Regions from separate parts of the Massilia sp. BGA-UO-ETr-WB1 genome, predicted to be linked through region 1. Evidence: predicted binding sites of a transcription regulator. Region 1 holds the regulator's gene; the other holds the start of a gene.
What was found. The regulator LexA, encoded in region 1, represses DNA repair genes until DNA is damaged. The targets are predictions, from matches to a motif close to ACTGTATNNNNATACAGT.
Positions count from the first base shown of each region.

Region 2: the regulator LexA is predicted to act here: its motif matches at 4,914-4,931, upstream of recA (recombinase RecA).

Region 1 covers NZ_JCAQOT010000025.1:116,782-123,288, forward strand. The annotation lists gene purF (amidophosphoribosyltransferase) at 1-348, shown strand, start outside; gene AC56DV_RS18675 (cystathionine gamma-synthase family protein) at 399-1,643, shown strand; gene AC56DV_RS18680 (glutathione S-transferase family protein) at 1,656-2,282, opposite strand; gene lexA (transcriptional repressor LexA) at 2,295-2,951, opposite strand; gene AC56DV_RS18690 (RpnC/YadD family protein) at 3,055-4,092, opposite strand; gene rpsF (30S ribosomal protein S6) at 4,257-4,634, shown strand; gene priB (primosomal replication protein N) at 4,666-4,968, shown strand; gene rpsR (30S ribosomal protein S18) at 4,970-5,260, shown strand; gene rplI (50S ribosomal protein L9) at 5,294-5,746, shown strand; gene AC56DV_RS18715 (replicative DNA helicase) at 5,856-6,507, shown strand, end outside.
Region 2 covers NZ_JCAQOT010000021.1:479,898-486,404, forward strand. The annotation lists gene AC56DV_RS06865 (FHA domain-containing protein) at 1-309, opposite strand, end outside; gene sucD (succinate--CoA ligase subunit alpha) at 378-1,259, opposite strand; gene sucC (ADP-forming succinate--CoA ligase subunit beta) at 1,273-2,442, opposite strand; gene AC56DV_RS06880 (DUF2889 domain-containing protein) at 2,511-3,080, opposite strand; gene recX (recombination regulator RecX) at 3,314-3,769, opposite strand; gene recA (recombinase RecA) at 3,807-4,874, opposite strand; gene AC56DV_RS06895 (response regulator) at 5,044-5,736, shown strand; gene AC56DV_RS06900 (sensor histidine kinase) at 5,812-6,507, shown strand, end outside.

The DNA.
Region 1 (6,507 bases):
GCTTCGGCCGCGCCGCCGGTGATCTACCCGAACGTGTACGGCATCGACATGCCGACGCGCGACGAGCTGATCGCCTACGGCCGCACCACCGAGGAAGTGTGCAAGGAAATCACCGCCGACTACCTGGTGTACCAGGACATCGACGCGCTGAAACAGTCGATCACCGACGTGAATCCGAAGCTGACCAAGTTCGAAGCGTCGTGCTTCGACGGCATCTACGTCACCGGCGACGTGTCGCCGGACTACCTGGACAAGCTGGAATACAACCGCCACAACCCGAAACCGGCTGCGGCGGAGGATACCGGCCGCACCCAGTTGAACCTGAACGCAGCGACCGCCGAAGGCTGATGTCGCAGCCCGGTGCCCCACGGCACCGGGCTTTTTTTTGACCGAAGATCATGACAGAAAAGAAAAATTACGGTTTCACCACCACCATCCTGCACAACGACCGCCAGAAGGGCATCGAGCACGGCTCGCTGCACAAGCCGGTGCACACCTCGGTGGCCTTCGGCTACGGCGACGCGCGCCAGCTGGCCTCGGTGTTCCAGGGCAAGGAGCCGGGCTTCCGCTATGGCCGCCAGGGCAATCCCACCGTGTCGGCGCTGGAAGACAAGGTGAACAAGATGGAGCAGGGCGTGGCCACCTTGTGCTTCGCCACCGGCATGGGCGCCATCGGCGCCGTGTTCCAGGCGCTGCTGCGCGCGGGCGACCACGTGGTGTCGTCGTCCTTCCTGTTCGGTAACACCAACTCGCTGTGGCAAACCGTGGCGGGGCAGGGCGTGGCGGTCGATTTCGTCGACGCCACCGACGTGGCCAATGTGACGGCCGCCATCCAGCCGAATACCCGCATCGTGTTCGTCGAAACCATTGCCAACCCGCGTACGCAAGTGGCGGACCTGAAGCGGATCGGCGAGCTGTGCCAGGAGCGCGGCATCCTCTACATCGTCGACAACACGATGACCACGCCGTATCTCTTCCTGCCGAAGTCGGTGCACGCCGGCCTGGTGGTCAACGCGCTGACCAAGTCGATCTGCGGCCACGGCAATGCGCTGGGCGGCAGCCTGACCGACACCGGCGCCTACGACTGGACGCGGTTCCCGAACATTTTCGAGAACTACAAGAAGGCGGCGCCGGCGCAGTGGGGCATCACGCAGATCCGCGCCAAGGGCTTGCGCGACTTCGGCGCCTCGCTGGGGCCGGAGGCGGCGCACCACATCGCGGTCGGCGCCGAAACGCTGGCGCTGCGCATGGAGCGCACCTGCGCCAACGCCAAGGCGCTGGCCGAACTGCTGGAATCGGACGAGCGCGTGGCGGCGGTGTACTACCCGGGCCTGAAGTCGCATCCGCAGCACGCCATCTCGGCGGAGCTGTTCCGCGCGCATGGTTCGCTGCTGAGCTTTGAGCTGAAGGACGGCATCGATTGCTTCGATTTCCTGAACCGCCTGAAGCTGGCGGTGCCGGCCTCCAACCTGGGCGACACGCGCACGCTGATCATCCCGGTGGCGCACACCATCTTCTACGAGATGGGCGCGGAGCGCCGGGCGTCGATGGGGATTGCGGAATCGCTGATACGCGTGTCGGTCGGCATCGAGGACACGGCTGATTTGCTAGAAGACTTCAGCTGCGCGCTGGAAGCCTGCTAAGCGCAGGCGGCGTTACCAGGGCTGCGCGCCTTCCATGTGATATGGATGGCGCCAGCCCGGCAGCGCCGCGATGCGGTCCAGCCAGGCCTGCACGCGCGGCGGGTAGCCGACGTTGGCCTGCTCCGGCCAGTACATATAGCCGCAGATGGAAAAGTCGGCCATGCTGACGTGGTCGTCGAGCAGGAAGGCGCGGCCGTCGGACAGTTCTTCCTCCAGGCGTTCGATGTCGGCGTTGAAGCGGTTGCGGAACCACGGCAGCACGGTGCCGGCGTAGGCCGCCGGATCGAACTTCTGCCCATAGCGCAGGTGCGCCATCGAGAAGCCGATGCGGTTGGCCTCCCAGAACAGCCATTCGCGCACGCGCTCCAGGCGCTGCTGCGTTTCGCCGCCAAACGCTGTCAGGTGTTCGGCCAGGTGCAGCAGGATGGCGTTCGACTGCACGTAGGCCTGGCCGTCATGCACCAGCAGCGGCACTTCGCAGTACCTGGACAGGCTGCGGAAAGGCTCGGGGCGCCCGGCGCGCTCCAGGCGCAGGTCAATCTCTTCATACTCGTGCGGCACCTTGGCCACTTCCATGGCCAGCTTCACCTTGTAGCTGTGGCCGGACTCGCAATTGCCGTAGAGTTTGAAAGCACCCATTGTTGCTCTTTCTTAGTGCCAGCTGCGCAGCAGGCCGACCGCCAGTCCTTCCAGCGCGAACTCGTCCGCCTCCGGATTGACGGTGATTACTTTGAAATCCGGATTTTCAGGAAACAACTCGATGGTGGAGCCGGTCTTCTGGTAGCGCTTGACCGTCACTTCGTTGCCGATGCGGGCCACGACGATCTGGCCGTTCTTGGCGCTGTCCACCTTTTTGACGGCCAGCAGGTCGCCGTCCATGATGCCGATGTCGCGCATCGATTCGCCGCGCACCTTGAGCAGGAAGTCGGGCTTGGCGGAAAACAGGGCGGGGTCCACGCTGTAGCTGGTTTCCAGGTTTTCCTGGGCCAGGATGGGCGAACCGGCGGCCACGCGGCCGATCAGCGGCAGCGACATCATGTTGGACGCGGCGGCGGCGGCCGCATTGGCCACCTTGGTGGCGGCGCTTTCGGCATGCGCGCCCAGCAGGCGGATGCCGCGCGAGGTGCCGGCCGCGATCTCGATGGCGCCCTTGCGCGCCAGCGCCTGCAGGTGCTCCTCGGCGGCGTTGGCCGATTTGAAGCCCAGTTCGTTGGCGATCTCGGCGCGGGTGGGCGGGAAGCCGGTATTGTCGATGGCATCCTTGATCAGATTAAGGATTTGTTCCTGGCGTGCGGTGAGCTTGATCATGGTGCGTTTCGCTCTGAGAGCTGTGGATATAGACAGACTGTATTTTTGTACAGTGTGAGCGCTAATGCAAGGGATTTCATTGCTGCTCGCGAAATATTTTCACTTAGCGGCCGTCAAATACGTCATCCAGAGCGTCCGCACGCAGAATCTGCCCCTCCCAGCTGGCCAAGTCGGCCTTCGATGCCTGCTCGATACGCCGCGTAGTGTCCGGCGGCAGCGGACCGAACCGCAGCTTTAGCAGCCGCGTCAGTGCTTCCCGGTGTCCTGCCAGCAGGCCTTCTTCCCGGCCCTGTTCCCGGCCTTCCTCCCGGCCTTCCTCCCGGCCTTCTTCCCGGCCTATTGCGCGGCCCGCCTGACGCCCTTCCTCGAGGCCTTCCTCACGGGCCCTTTGCTTGTGCATCTTGATGATGAGATTTTCGAATGGCATAGTCATGCTCCTTTCAAGCTCAACAACTTTCGCACCCAACTGTTGCTGAAGCGGCGCGGGTATTGCCATCATCCAGTCTAGTACATCGAACAGGTCCAGGATGCGCTGCGTGCTCCATTGCCGTTCGTGCATCAGTGTGGCCAGCCTTGCTTTCCACTCGAAGCGCAGTTGGGGCTGGTGGCGCGTGTGCAGTGTCATGAGATGGGCCACGGTCAAGATCGCAAAGGCGTTATGGCTGGCTAGCAGTCTTTCCAGGTGCGGCCAGTAGTCCATCAGCTTGACGGTGGGGTAGTGGATACTGGTTTCGCAGCCGAGCGCAGTGTAGCCGAACCAGTCGGGCCGCCAGGCTGGGGAGGGGTCGGCCAGGATCACCAGCGTGGCGATGGGGCACTGGAAGCGGTCGTACAGGCGGTAGTGATAGGTGAAGATGCGCGCGGCGAATTCCATCTCGCGGCGGCGCTGGATCTCGAGATGAATGTAGAGCAGCTGATGCGCGCCGTCCCGCCCGCGCACTTGCACCAGCTTGTCGAGCCGCCTGCGGCCCAGGCTGGCGTCGCGCGCGATCTGCGACAGTTCCTGGTCCAGGAAGCTGTAGCCCAGTTTCCAGTCGATGGCGTCGTGCGCCTGGGGGAAGAAGAAAGCCATGAATTCGCGGAAATAGCGCATCACGGCGGTCTTCCATGGGGTGTCGTAGTCGTCGGCGGGCGGTTCCATGGCTGGTAGCATGCGCGCAGCCGGGGTGGCCGGCTTTGCGCGGGGTCAAGGCGGGCTGCTGCTTGATTTTTCAGCGGAAAGGCGCTATAGTCGCGGGCTTACCTCTTCCCACACCCGTCTTGACGCCGGGGTGGGCTATATTCACAGTCCTTAAGGGAGTTTTCATGCGTCACTATGAAATCGTATTTATCGTCCATCCGGACCAAAGCGAGCAAGTGCCCGCGATGATCGAACGTTACAAAGCCAGCGTGACCTCGCGCGGCGGTAACGTACATCGCGTGGAAGATTGGGGCCGCCGTCAAATGGCTTACTCGATCCAGAAACTGGCTAAAGCACACTACATCTGCATGAACATCGAGTGCGACAACGAGACCCTGGTCGAGCTGGAAACCGCATTCAAATTCAATGATGCCGTGCTGCGTCACCTGACCGTGAAAATGAAGAAAGCGGAAACCGCTCCTTCGCCGATGATGAAGTCGGTACAACGTGAAGACGCGGCCAAGAGCCATCGCGCCGAAGCACAAGCAGCTGCAGCGGCCTAATCGGCCAGTCGAGTATTGACCAGGAACTGAACTGAACCAGCTACAGGTAACCGCCCTCATCACCGAACGGGACACCATCAGGTACACCCCGGCCGGCATGCCGATTGTCACTGCAACCTTGCAGCACAGTTCGCAGCAGATGGAGGCAGGCATCGCCCGCCTCACCGAATTCGAAGTCCCGGCCCTGGCGGCAGGGGATCTGGCAAAACGGTTCGAAGCGGCGCCCCTGGGTGGTGTTTATCGGTTCACAGGATTCCTGGCCAAGAAAAACCGCAATAGCAGAAGCCTGGTGTTTCACATCATTGATTTTAGTTTATTAGATACAGGAGCCTAAAATGGCATTCGGTAAAAAGTTCGACAAAAACAAGCTCAAGCTGAAAGAAAAGCGCAAGCAACAGAATCCTCTGTTCAAACGTAAGAAGTTCTGCCGCTTCACCGCTGCAAACGTTGAGCAAGTGGACTACAAAGACGTAGACACGCTGAAAGATTTCGTCCAGGAAAACGGCAAGATCATGCCAGCACGCCTGACCGGTACCAAGGCGCACTACCAGCGTCAAGTTGACACCGCCATCAAGCGCGCTCGCTACCTGGCCCTGCTGCCGTACACCGATCTGCACCACGCTTAATTAGCGCAGTCAGATTAGAAACTGGAGAGAACTATGCAAATCATTCTGTTGGAAAAAGTTGTTAACGTCGGCAACCTGGGCGACGTGGTTAAGGTCAAGGACGGCTACGCACGTAACTTCCTGATCCCGCAAAAGCTGGCCCGCCGCGCCACCACCGCCGCTGTGGCTGAATTCGAAGCCAAGCGCGCCGAACTGGAAAAAGCTGCTGCCGTTAAACTGGCTGCCGCTCAAGCCCAAGGCGAGAAACTGAACGGCATGACCGTGACCGTTTCGCAAAAAGCCGGTGTTGACGGCCGCCTGTTCGGTTCCGTGACCAACTTCGACATCGCCGAAGCGCTGACCAAAGCTGGTTTCGCTGTTGAAAAGGCTGCCGTGCGCATGCCTAACGGCCCGCTGAAAGTCACCGGCGAGCACGCCGTTTCGGTATCGCTGCACACCGACGTAGTGGTCGACGTGACCGTTGCCGTCGTTGGCGAAGCTGCCTAAGTTTAGTTGTAGAGAAATCTACGGATAGACTGTTGTACATATAGAAAAGCCGGGCTTGCCCGGCTTTTTTATTTTTTGCCCTTGCACCGAAGCAGGTATAATTCGCGCCATGAACACCCCCTCCGATCCACAGGTAGATTCGCTACGCATTCCGCCGCATTCCATCGAAGCAGAACAGTCCGTCATCGGCGGCCTGCTGCGCGACAATGCCGCGTTCGACCGTATCGCGGATTTCATGAATCCCGACGACTTCTACCGCTATGATCACCGCATCATCTTCGAACAGATCGTCCGCCTGATCAACGGCTCCAAGCCGGCCGACGTGCTGACCGTGTTCGAAGCGCTGTCCATGCTGGGCAAGGCGGACGAGGTGGGCGGCATGGCCTATCTGAACGCCATGGCGCAAAACACGCCATCGGCCGCCAACATCCGCCGCTACGCCGAGATCGTGCGCGACCGCGGCATCCTGCGCCAGCTGATCACCGTGGCCGACGAGATTTCCGGCCAGGCCTTCAGCCCGCAGGGCAAAGAGGTCAAGCAGATGCTGGACGAGGCCGAATCGAAGATCTTCGCCATCGCCGAGCAGGGCGCGCGCGGCGCGCAAGGCTGGCTGGCGGTGCAGCCGCTGCTGACCCAGGTGGTCGAGCGCATCGACGAGCTGTACTCGCGCGACAATTCCAGCGAAATCACCGGCGTGCCGACCGGCTTCATCGACCTGGACCGCATGACTTCCGGCCTGCAGCCGGGCGACCTGGTGATCG
Region 2 (6,507 bases), on a different contig from region 1:
CGGCGCCGGAACCGGGCGCACGCCGTCGGCCAGGTATTCAATCTTGTACTTGGCGATCTTGATGGTGTCCTGGTGCTGCAGGAAATGCTTGCCCACGCGCTGGCCGTTGACGAAGGTGCCATTGGTGCTGCGCAGGTCTTCCAGGAAGGATTCGTCGAGGATGGTGGTGATGACGGCGTGCTCGCCGCTGACGGCCGGGTGGCTCAGCACGATGTCGTTGCGGCTGCGGCGGCCGATGCTCATCCGTTCCCGGCTCAGCGGGACTTCCTGTTCCACCACGCCATCGCGCGAAATGATGATCTTCCCCAAGCAGAATCTCCAGGCAATAAAAAAACGGGGAGCCTAAGCTCCCCGTCATTATTCACTAAAAAAGTGAATTACAGCATTGCCTTCAGCAGACGCGCCATTTCGGACGGGTTCTTGGTGACGGTGATGCCGCAGGCTTCCATGATTTCCAGCTTGGCTTGCGCGGTGTCTGCGCCGCCGGAGATCAGCGCGCCGGCGTGGCCCATGCGCTTGCCCGGAGGAGCGGTGACACCGGCGATGAAGCCAACCACTGGCTTCTTCATGTTGTCCTTGATCCAATATGCAGCATTGGCTTCGTCCGGACCGCCGATTTCGCCGATCATGATGACCGCGTCGGTATCTGGATCGTCGTTGAAGGCCTTCATGATGTCGATGTGCTTCAGACCGTTGATCGGGTCGCCGCCGATACCAACTGCCGACGATTGGCCCAGGCCCAGAGCGGTCAGCTGTGCAACTGCTTCATAGGTCAGGGTGCCCGAACGGGAAACCACGCCGATGCGGCCCTTGCGGTGGATGTGGCCTGGCATGATGCCGATCTTGATTTCGTCAGGGGTGATCAGGCCTGGGCAGTTAGGGCCCAGCAGCAGGGTTTTCGAGCCGGCTTTAGCCATGCGGTCCTTCAGGGCCATCATGTCGCGGACAGGAATGCCTTCGGTGATGCAAATGGCCAGGTCCATTTCGGCTTCCACGGCTTCCCAGATGGCGGCAGCTGCGCCTGCTGGTGGTACGTAGATGACGGAAACGTTGGCGCCGGTTTCTTTTTTCGCTTCGGTTACGTTAGCGAAAATTGGAATGCCTTCGAAGTCTTCGCCGGCTTTCTTCGGGTTCACGCCTGCGACGAAGGCATTTTTGCCGTTCGCGTATTCGCGGCACATACGGGTGTGGAACTGGCCGGTCTTGCCGGTGATGCCTTGGGTGACGACTTTGGTGTCTTTATTGATCAGAATGGACATGTTGATTCCTTAATTAAGCTTGACCGGCTGCAGCGGCGACAACGCTCTTGGCTGCATCTTCCATGGTGTCGGCTGCGATGATAGGCAGACCGGATTCGGCCAGCATCTTCTTGCCCAGGTCTTCGTTGGTGCCCTTCATGCGCACCACCAGAGGCACTTTCAGCGAAACGGCTTTCGATGCGGTGATCACGCCTTCGGCGATCACGTCGCAGCGCATGATGCCGCCGAAGATGTTTACCAGGATCGCTTTCAGCTCCGGGTTCTTCAGCATGATCTTGAACGCTTCGGTTACTTTCTCTGCAGTGGCGCCGCCGCCTACGTCCAGGAAGTTGGCTGGCTCGCCGCCGAACAGCTTGATGGTGTCCATGGTGGCCATGGCCAGGCCGGCGCCGTTTACCAGGCAGCCGATGTTGCCGTCCAGGGAGATGTAGGCCAGGTCGAATTTCGATGCTTCGACTTCAGCTGGATCTTCTTCGTCCAGGTCGCGGTAGGCGACGATCTCTGGTTGACGGAACAGTGCGTTGGCGTCGAAGTTGAACTTGGCGTCCAGGGCGATCACTTTGCCCGAACCGGTCAGGATCAGCGGGTTGATTTCGGCCAGCGATGCGTCGGTTTCCCAGTAGGCTTTGTACAGGCCTTGCAGGTTGGTGACGGCGTCGGCGATCGAACCTTCCGGCACGCCGATCTTGGCGGCGATACCGGCCGCTTCAGCGTCGGTCAGGCCGACTGCTGGATCGATGGCGATGGTGTGGATCAGTTCCGGGTGGGACTCGGCCACTTCTTCGATGTCCATGCCGCCTTCGGAGGAAGCCATCAGGACCACGCGCTGGGTAACACGGTCGGTTACCAGGGAAACGTACAGTTCTTTCTTGATGTCCGCGCCTTCTTCGATCAGCAGGCGGCGTACTTTCTGGCCTTCAGCGCTGGTCTGGTGGGTGACCAGCTGCATGCCCATGATCTGGTCAGCGTATTCTTTGACTTGTTCCAGGGATTTGGCAACTTTCACGCCGCCGCCTTTGCCGCGGCCGCCAGCATGGATCTGCGCTTTGACTACCCAGACCGAACCGCCCAGCGTCTCAGCAGCTTTGACTGCTTCGTCTACGGACAGGCACGGGATACCGCGCGGAACCGTCACTCCGAATTTTCGGAGGATTTCTTTGCCCTGATACTCATGGATTTTCATGCTGGCTTCCCTTCTGATTGAAACTGATGTTTAAAGTTTATGTTTAAAAAACTAGGATAGTGCGTGCGCTAGGCCAACTCGGGTTTGGCTACCCAGCGCGGGTAAAACTGGGCAACTGCCCCGCCGTCGGTGCGGAGGGCGTGGCATTTGTCGAGCTGGAAAGGCTTTTCATGCGGAACGTTGTCGCTAGCCGCATCGTGCGTCGGCCAGACATCATTGGCGAAGGCCTGGACTGCCGCCGTTGGCAGTATCTGGGCCAGTTCCGTCAGATGGGTGCAGCCGGCGATGCCATGCAGGCGCTGCTTGAGTTCATGCCGGAATCCCTTCATCAGGTTCAGTCCCACCAGGGCCGCGTAGGCAGGGCCGATGGTGTTGCAAAAACCGGGATAGGGAACCGCGTCAGAGACGGCTTCGGCTGCAACGATGTTCAGTTGGCGGTCTACCGTAATGCGTAAGGAGAGGTCGTGCAGGGGCGTGCCGCCTTCGCGCACGCCGGAGGCGAGCTTGGTGGCGTTAACTTTGATGTCGGTGATATGGGCGTCCAAATCCCATAGGCCATCCTCGCGCGCGAACGCCTGGATGTCTATTGCGCGCGTGTGCCGCAGCGCACGTCGGGAGACTGGAGTTGACAGGGACATAAGACCGATGCCGCTCGCGCGGCCAAATTTAGTAAGCAGCCTTGCACTATTCTCTTAACAAGAATGCACGTTGCCGCAGCTTCTACGGACAACCACCGCACCCGCGGTGCTGCAAAAACCCCAAAAGTGTAGCACACCCCGGCGCGACTTGCGACGTGGCATATAACAACTAGTTGCAAATCCTTAGCCGCCGCAGGGACTTTTGCGCTTGCGCGCCGGGCTCAGCGCAGGGGTCAGAACTCGTCGAGGTCGACGCCTTTCATAGCGGCCTGGATGGCCTTCTGGGAGAAGCCGCGCTGCAGCAGGAAGCGCATTTGCTTGCTGCGTTCCTGGGCGTCCTGCGGCAGCTCGCCGAACTTGCGGCGCCACACTTCGCAGCAGCGCGCGGTTTCGTCTTCGGCCAGGCCGGCTTTCAGTTCGCTCAGCGCTTCGCCCTTGATGCCGTTCTGCTGCAGCTCGGCCACGATGCGGGCATTGCCGTAGCGCGCCGCGCGGCGGTGGATCAGGGATTCGGCGTAGCGCTCTTCGGACAGCCAGTTGTTTTTTTCGAGGAAGTCGAGCAGGGCTTCAATGTCGTCGCCCTCCTCCGCATGGCGCGCCAGCTTGCGCGCCAGTTCCATGCGGCTGTGCTCGCGCGCGGACAGCAGGCGCAGCGCGCGGGCTTTCAGGCTGAGGGGTGGCATGGGCATCAGTGACAAGGGCGGACCGTGTGGTCCGCCCAGGGGGTTATTCTACGGCTTTGAGCTTGGGCGCCGGGTCATTGCCCATCGCCGGCAGCGCGCGCACGCCCAGCGACGCGCGCACCTTGTTTTCGATCTCGTGGGCCAGCTCGGGGCGCTCCACCAGGAAGGTGCGGGCGTTGTCCTTGCCCTGGCCGATGCGTTCGCCGTTGTAGCTGTACCAGGAACCGGATTTCTCGACGATCTTCGCTTCCACGCCCAGGTCGATGATCTCGCCTTCGCGCGAGGTGCCGGCGCCGTACAGGATGTCGAAGTGCGCTTCCTTGAACGGCGGCGCGATCTTGTTCTTGACGACCTTGACCTTGGTTTCGTTGCCGATCACCTCGTCGCCGGACTTGATGGAGCCGGTGCGGCGGATGTCCAGGCGCACGGAGGCGTAGAACTTCAGCGCGTTGCCGCCGGTGGTGGTTTCAGGCGAACCGAACATCACGCCGATCTTCATGCGGATCTGGTTGATGAAGATGACCAGGGTGTTGGTGCGGTTGATGGAGCCGGTCAGCTTGCGCAGCGCCTGGGACATCAGGCGGGCTTGCAGGCCCGGCAGCGAGTCGCCCATGTCGCCTTCGATCTCGGCGCGCGGCGTCAGCGCGGCGACCGAGTCGACCACCACCATGTCCACGGAACCGGAGCGCACCAGCGCGTCGCAGATTTCCAGCGCCTGTTCGCCCGTGTCCGGCTGCGAAATGAGCAGCTCGTGCAGGTTCACGCCCAGCTTTTGCGCGTAGCCCACGTCCAGCGCGTGCTCGGCGTCGATAAAGGCGCAGGTGCCGCCCAGTTTCTGCATTTCGGCGATGGTTTGCAGCGTCAGCGTGGTTTTGCCCGACGATTCCGGGCCGTAGATCTCGACCACGCGGCCGCGCGGCAAGCCGCCCACGCCCAGCGCGATGTCCAGGCCCAGCGAGCCGGTGGAGACTACCTGCACTTCTTCGATCGGCGCGCTGGCGTCCATGCGCATGACGGAGCCCTTGCCGAACTGCTTTTCGATTTGAGCCAGCGCGGCGGCCAGGGCCTTGGCTTTTTCCGCTGCGGGTACTGCGCCTTTTTTATCGTCCATGATTGATCTTTCGGCAAGTGGTTTGTCTGTACAGGTGGTACTGTATAAAAAACCAGTGCTTTTTGCAAGCATTGTTTTCAGAAGTGTTGAGAATACTCAAAGCCGCTCAAAAACTAGCCATGTTAGGGGAAATGAAACACAATGGCATCTTCTGAAGCCGGGTGACATTATGCGTATTTTACTTGCCGAGGACGACAGCGTACTGGCCGACGGGCTGACCCGCTCGCTGCGCCAGTCCGGCTATGCGATCGACTGCGTGAAGAATGGCCAGGAAGCGGACACCGCCCTGTCCACCCAGGAATTCGACCTGCTGATCCTGGACCTGGGCCTGCCCAAGCTGTCCGGGCTGGAGGTGCTGCGCCGCCTGCGCGCCCGTTCCTCGCTGCTGCCGGTGCTGATCCTGACCGCCGCCGACTCCATCGAGCAGCGCGTGAACGGCCTGGACCTGGGCGCGGACGACTACATGGCCAAGCCGTTCGCGCTGTCCGAACTGGAGGCGCGGGTGCGGGCGCTGACCCGGCGCGGCCAGGGCGGCGGCTCCACCATCATCAAGCACGGCCCGCTGAGCTACGACCAGGTGGGCCGCAGCGCCTATATCAACGACCAGATGCTGGACCTGTCGGCGCGCGAACTGGGGCTGCTGGAAATCCTGCTGGCGCGCACCGGGCGGCTAGTGTCCAAGGAGCAGCTGGTGGACCACTTGTGCGAATGGGGCGAGGAAGTGAGCAACAACGCCATCGAGGTGTATGTGCACCGGCTGCGCAAGAAGATCGAGGTGGGCGGTGTGCGCATCGCCACCGTGCGCGGCCTGGGCTATTGCCTGGAGAAATTCAGCGAAACGCCGCGCGGCGAGGCCAAGTAAGCCGTGAACGAGCGCGAGGCCGGGGCCGCCAGGGACCAGAGCAAGGACCAGGACAAGGACCAGGACCAGGAAGACCTGTCCTGGCAGGAGCCCGCCGGCGCCGGCAAGGAAGACGATATCCAGCACTCGCTGTTCGGCGAGATCCTGGACTGGATGCTGGCCCCGCTGCTGCTGCTGTGGCCGATGAGCATCGCGATCACCTACCTGGTGGCCAAGTCCATCGCCAACCAGCCGTTCGACCACGCGCTGGAAGACAGCGTGACCGTGCTGGCGCAGCAGATCCATGAAGTGAACGGCAAGCTGGCGCCGCGCCTGCCCGGCTCGGCGCGCGACATCCTGCGCGCCGACGACGTGGACAGCGTGTACTTCCAGATCGTCGGCCCCGGCGGCGCCTACGTGGACGGCGACCGCGAGCTGGCGCCGCCGCCGGAGGAGGACAAGGTCAAGCCCGGCATGGTGCAGTTCCGCAACGGCAGCATGCACGGCACGCCGATCCGCATCGCCTATTCCTGGGTGGCGCTGGAGGACCGGGGCGCGGAGGACGCGCGGCTGGCGCTGGTGCAGGTGGCCGAGACGCTGGAAAAGCGCGCCAAGCTGGCCAACGAAATCATCAAGGGCGTGATCCTGCCGCAGTTCATCGTGCTGCCCATCGTGCTGGCCCTGGTGTGGTTCGCGCTGGCGCGGGGACTGTCGCCGCTGGCCCAGCTGCAGGAGCGCATCCGCGCGCGCAGCTCGGACGACCTCAGCCCCATCGATTCGCGCCAGGTGCCG